Regions from separate parts of the Arthrobacter sp. 92 genome, predicted to be linked through region 1. Evidence: riboswitches for the same ligand, from Rfam matches in the RefSeq annotation. Region 1 holds a riboswitch; the other holds the start of a gene.
The links. A riboswitch is a leader RNA that binds a small molecule or an ion and turns the genes downstream of it on or off. The one in region 1 is predicted to bind glycine.
Positions count from the first base shown of each region.

Region 2: another riboswitch for glycine. It lies ahead of gcvP (aminomethyl-transferring glycine dehydrogenase); the one in region 1 lies ahead of gcvP (aminomethyl-transferring glycine dehydrogenase).

Region 1 is NZ_CP189863.1:2,063,613-2,066,818, reverse strand. Features, by position in the region: gene ACP4XC_RS09460 (EAL domain-containing protein) at 1-638, shown strand, start outside; glycine riboswitch at 1,407-1,504, shown strand; glycine riboswitch at 1,506-1,611, shown strand; gene gcvP (aminomethyl-transferring glycine dehydrogenase) at 1,650-3,206, shown strand, end outside.
Region 2 is NZ_CP189863.1:915,920-919,125, forward strand. Features, by position in the region: gene ACP4XC_RS04265 (MFS transporter) at 1-180, opposite strand, end outside; gene ACP4XC_RS04270 (TetR/AcrR family transcriptional regulator) at 249-788, shown strand; glycine riboswitch at 903-1,001, shown strand; gene gcvP (aminomethyl-transferring glycine dehydrogenase) at 1,195-3,206, shown strand, end outside.

The sequences.
Region 1 (3,206 bases):
ACTGGTTCGCTGAAGCCGCCGAGGCCCGGATGGGAAGCGAACTTGAATTCATGGCCCTGGAGTCCGCACTCGCCGCAGCGCAGCGCCTTCCCCCACATCTGTACGTGGCGCTGAAGCTCTCCCCCGCCACTTGTCTGGACCCGCTGCTACCGGGCCTGCTGGAGGAATCCCTGCTGGCCCCGGACCGCATCGTCCTTGAACTCACCGAAGCGCTGAGCCCGGAGCAGGCCCGCGCCCTGAACGAGGCACTGGCACCACTGCGAGGGCGCGGGGTCCGGCTCGCGTTCGACCATGCCGGCTCATACTTCGACTCGCTCCACCGGATTAAAGAACTTCAACCCGAAATCATCAAACTCGACCGCAGCCTCATCGCCGGAATCGACACGGACACCCTCCGCCACGCCTTCGTCGAGGCCATGGTCGGCTTCGCCGAACAGCTCGGAGCAGCGCTCATCGCCGAAGGAATCGAAACCAAAGACGAACTCGCCGCTGTCGGAGCACTCGGCGTGAGCGGCGCCCAAGGCTACTTCCTCGCCCGACCCACCACCCGCCCCCAGGACTGGGCCGACTGGGACCACCCCGCCCACGCACAGGCAGGACCGCAGGCTCCTCCCCCTACAGCCTCCATATGGTTTTGACCACAACCACACCGCAAGAACCCGCCACAGGGGCACCGGCAGGCAACCAGCCGAAACCGAACCCTGCACGCGCTGTCCCGGATTTGACCACCGGTACCGGCTCTCCAGCGCCTGAGACGTGCGCCCTGTGCAGGCTATTCAGGGGGCCGCAGGGAAAGCGGGCTAACGTCTCAGAGGTCCTTCAACCTGATCGCCGATGTGCGGTCCGTCGCGGTCCATCCAGTAGCGCCGCGTGACGGCGATGGCCACCTTGGTGTCCATGGGCTGAATGCCGGGAGTGCGCCGATGTCCTTGGTGATGAAATCGGCCGGACTCCTGGGATCATGAAAGACTCCGTGAAAGACCACGGGGGCCTGACCAGTAACCATCGTGACCATGGGGGCTGATTCGTGACCGCTGAGCCGGTCCAGCACATCCGAAATGGATTTGGGTCTGACCTGCAGGGAGACCACGGCGGTGAGGGGAAAGCCTACGGCGTTTGCGCAAGTGGGCCGGCATGTCATTGGTTCAGGTAGGGGGTAGTTCAGGACCAAGATTCCGAGGGCTTCGCTCTATCCCTGAGTGGCGGTGCCTTCGATGAGTTTGTAGACGCCCCCTACCGGCGCGCGGTCGGAGCCAAGGGTCATCTCCCCACCGAGCAGACGGCCCTGCCGACTCCTTGGTCAGTTGACTGCAGGGCAGCGAATGACATTTTGAAGCGGGCTCTTGCGTTGCTGCCCGAGCGCAAGCTACAGTGTGAGCCGTGTCACCGACAAGTGGCACAGCTTATGATCTGCGGCGGGAGAGTCCTGCCGGTACGTTCAGCAGGCGCCGTAGGAGCAAATCCTCCCCAGGAATCTCTCAGGCCCACGTACCGCCGCGGCAAGGCAACTCTGGAAAGCAGTCCGGGAAACCGGGCTCACCGACGGTGCAAGTGGCGCCTGCTAACAGCAGGCAACGCGGAAACTCTCAGGTCCAATACAGAGCGGGGAGGAACCCGAATCATCGTGGCACTCCGGCGCCACCTGAATTATGGAGTTCCTCATGACGATTCAGTCGACCCCGTCCACGTTCGCAGACCGCCACATCGGCGCGCGCCGCCAAACAGACATCGACACCATGCTCAAGGCCGTCGGCTACGACACCGTAGACGGCCTCGTTGACAACGCAGTACCCGCCTCCATCCGCCAGGAAAAGCCGCTCAGCCTCGACAGCGCCCTCAGCGAAGTTGAGGTGCTGGCCGAGCTGCGCAAGCTCGCTTCCAAGAACAAGACGGCCGTGCAGATGATCGGCCAGGGCTACTACGACACCGTCACGCCGCCGGTGATCCGCCGCAACATCCTCGAAGCCCCCGCCTGGTACACCGCCTACACGCCCTACCAGCCGGAGATTTCCCAGGGCCGGCTCGAGGCGCTGCTGAACTTCCAGACCATGGTCCAGGACCTCACCGCGCTTCCGGTGGCCAACGCGTCGCTCCTCGACGAGGCCACCGCCGTGGCCGAAGCCGTGCTCCTGATGCGCCGCGCCAACAAGAACAAAGAGGCCCGTGACGGCAAGACCGTCCTGGACGCCGACTGCCTCCCGCAGACCATCGCCATCGTCAAGGGCCGCGCCGAAGCGCTCGGCTTCGATGTGGAGATAGCGGACCTGTCCCAGGGACTGCCCGACGGCGACATCAACGGTGTGGTCCTGCAGCAGCCCGGCGTTTCCGGCCAGGTCTGGGACCAGACGGCCGTGATCGCAGAGGCCAAAGACCGCGGCGCGCTCGTCACCGTGGCAGCGGACCTCCTGGCCCTGACCCTGCTCACCCCTCCGGGCGAGCAGGGCGCGGACGTCGCCGTCGGCTCCACGCAGCGCCTGGGCGTGCCGCTGTTCTTCGGCGGCCCGCACGCGGCCTACATGGCGGTGCGCGAAGGCATGGAACGCACGCTTCCCGGCCGCATTGTCGGCGTCTCCAAGGACAACGCCGGCGTCCCGGCCTACCGGCTGGCCCTGCAGACCCGCGAGCAGCACATCCGCCGTGAAAAGGCCACGTCCAACATCTGCACCGCTCAGGCGCTGCTGGCCATCGTCTCCTCGATGTACGCCGTCTACCACGGACCTGACGGTCTGAAGGCGATCGCCGAGACCGTCCACAACAACGCCCGCGCCCTCGCCGCCACGCTGAAGATCGCGGGCCGGGAACTGGTGAGCGAGTCCTTCTTCGACACCGTCACAGTCCGCGTGCCGGGCAAAGCCCGGAAGGTCATCACCGCCGCCGAGGCCCGCGGCATCAACCTACGCTTCATCGATGCGGACACGGTTGGCGTGTCAGTCGATGAAACCACGACGGCGGAGGTTCTCTCCGCGGTGGTCGTCGCCTTTGGCGCCGGTCCCGTGGTGGCGGCCCAGGGCTTCGAGCTGCCCGAGACGGTGCAGCGCACCTCCGAATTCCTGCAGCACCCGGTGTTCAACACCCACCGCTCCGAAACCCAGCTGCTGCGCTACATCCGGAAGCTCTCGGACCGGGACCTCTCGCTGGACCGCACCATGATCCCGCTGGGCTCGTGCACCATGAAGCTGAACGCCACCGCCGAGATGGAGGCCATT
Region 2 (3,206 bases), 1.1 Mb from region 1:
GCGGGCGATTGCCGGGAGGGCAAAGGTCAGGGCGGTGTTGTCCACCGCCACCAGGAGGACCGGGAACATGAGCAGCCCCAGCGCCAGCCAGTCCCGCCCGGGTCCGCGGTCCGGGCGGGGGGCGGCATCAGAACGCTTGGGTAGCGAATCCCGCGTGCGGGGGGTCGATGCGATTGCCATGGCTTAACTATACCGTCTGGACGGTATAGTTAAGAAATGACCCCGCGGCAGCGGGCATGATAGGAACCATGGCCAGAAAACCCGTCGCACGTGAAGCCGTCCTCGACGCCTTCGAATCCCTCCTCATTGAGGTCGGTGAGCGGGCCGCCACCTTGGATGCGGTGGCCAAAAGGGCCGGCGTTTCGAAGGGCGGTTTGCTCTACCACTTCCCCAACAAGGAGGCCATGATTTCGGTGTTGCTCGAGCGTATGGACCGCCTGGTGGCCGAGGACGTCAAAGCAATGTCCGTGGCGCCGGAAGGGGCGGCCGCCTACTTCATCAAGTCTTCGTTGTGGGCAGACACCCCCTTGGACCGGGTCTTTGTGGCGGCTACCCGCCTCGCGGAGGTGGCGCACAAGGAAACACTGCACCGTTTTGCCGCCGTCCAGCAGAGTTGGCTGGAACTGCTGGCCGCCGACGTCGGGCCCGCGATGGCCAAAGCTGTCCTTTACATGGGCGATGGCCTGTATTTTAACGCCATGCTCGCCAGCGGGCCCGGGGGATCGGCGGCTGGCTTGAGCGGTGATGTGGAGAGCCTGTTGGCCGCCGTGGAGAGGCTGCGGGACTGATAGTGCGGTGGCGCCGTCGGGGACAGCGGGCCGACGCCTCACAGTTTGCAGACGCGTCTCAGGCATAGGACAATGGCAGTTGTGACAGTTGTCACCGCTAATTTAATATGCCTTTGATCTGCGGCGGGAGAGTTCTGCAAGTAGGTACAAGCAGGCGCCGTAGGAGCAAATCCTCCCCAGGAACCTCTCAGGCCCACGTACCGCCGCGGCAAGGCAACTCTGGAAAGCAGCAGGCTGCCCGAACCCACCGTCCCTTGGATATTCAGGACGGCGGTTCTGGTCACGCCGTGCTCACCGACGGTGCAAGCGGAGCCATGCGAGAGCACGGCTGCGCGGAAACTCTCAGGTCCAATACAGAGCGGGGAGGAACCCGAATCGATGTGGCGTACCCTGCGCCGCCTGAGTTATGGAGTTCCTTGTGACTGTTACCCCAGCGTCCACGTCCTTCGTTGACCGGCACATCGGCGCCCGCCGCCAGTCCGACGTCGACGCCATGCTGAAGGCCGTCGGCTACGACACTGTCGACGCCCTGGTGGATACCGCCGTTCCGAAGGACATCCGGCAGGATTCCGACCTCGCGCTCGCCGCAGCCCTCAGCGAAGTGGAAGTCCTCGCCGAACTGCGCAAGCTGGCCGCGAAGAACAAGACGGCCGTGCAGATGATCGGGCAAGGCTACTACGACACCCTCACCCCGCCGGTGATCCGCCGCAACATTCTCGAAGCTCCGGCCTGGTACACCGCGTACACGCCCTACCAGCCGGAGATCTCCCAGGGCCGGCTCGAGGCGCTGCTGAACTTCCAGACAATGGTCCAGGACCTCGTCGGCCTGCCCATCGCCAATGCCTCGCTGCTGGACGAAGCCACCGCCGTGGCCGAGGCAGTGCTGATGATGCGACGCGCCAACAAGAACAAGACGGCCCATGACGGCAAGACTGTCCTCGACGCCGACTGCCTGCCGCAGACCATTGCGGTCGTCAAGGGCCGGGCCGAAGCCCTGGGCTTCGAGGTCGAGGTCACGGACCTGTCCAAAGGCCTGCCCGAGGGCGTCATCAACGGCGTCGTGCTGCAGCAGCCCGGTGCCTCAGGCCGCGTGTTTGACCACTCGGCTGTCATTGCGGACGCCAAGGAACGCGGCGCACTCGTGACGGTGGCCGCCGACCTGCTGTCCCTGACGCTGATCACCTCGCCCGGGGAGCAGGGCGCGGACATCGCCGTCGGCTCCGCCCAGCGCTTCGGCGTGCCGCTGTTCTTCGGCGGCCCGCACGCCGCGTATATGGCGGTCCAGAAGGGCCTTGAGCGCTCCATGCCCGGCCGCCTCGTGGGTGTCTCCAAGGACAACGCCGGCGTCCCCGCCTACCGGCTGGCGCTGCAGACCCGCGAGCAGCACATCCGCCGCGAGAAGGCCACCTCCAACATCTGCACCGCCCAGGCGCTGCTGGCCATCGTGGCCTCCTTCTACGCTGTCTATCACGGCCCCGACGGGCTCAAAGCCATCGCCGAAGCTGTCCACGGCCACGCCAGGACCATCGCCGCCTCACTGAAGGCCGCTGGGCTGGATGTGCTGCACACGTCCTTCTTCGACACCGTCACCGTGTCCGTGCCGGGCAAGGCTGCCGAAATCATCGCGGCCGCCGAGGCCAAGGGCATCAACCTGCGCGCCATCGACACCGATACGGTCGGCATCTCCACCGATGAAGCCACGACGGCGGCCATCGTCGCCGACGTCGTTGCCGCGTTCGGCGCCAGCGTGGTGGATTCCGTCGATGGGTTCGGCCTGGACCCCGCCGTCGAGCGCACGTCCGACTACCTTCAGCATCCGGTGTTCAACACCCACCGTTCCGAAACCCAGCTGCTGCGCTACATCCGCCGCCTCTCGGACCGGGACCTTGCCCTGGACCGCACCATGATCCCGCTGGGTTCGTGCACCATGAAGCTGAACGCCACGGCAGAGATGGAGGCCATTTCCTGGCCGGAGTTCGCCTCCATCCATCCCTTCGCGCCCGAGTCCCAGACCGAGGGCTGGCGCGAGTTGATCGGGGACCTCGAAGCCCAGCTGACCGAGATCACCGGCTACGACCAGGTCTCGATCCAGCCCAACGCCGGATCCCAAGGCGAGCTCGCCGGGCTGCTGGCGATCCGCGGCTACCACCGTTCCCGCGGCGACGACCAGCGCAACATCTGCCTGATCCCGGCCTCCGCCCACGGCACCAATGCCGCCTCGGCCGTGCTGGCAGGCATGAAGGTCGTTGTCGTGGCGACCGCTTCTGACGGCACGATCGACCACGCGGACCTCACTGCGAAGATCGAACTGCACCAGGACGTCCTGTCCGCGATCATGATCACCTACCCGTCCACGCACGGGGTGTACGACGCCGACGTCCGCGAGGTCTGCGACGCGGTCCACGCCGCCGGCGGGCA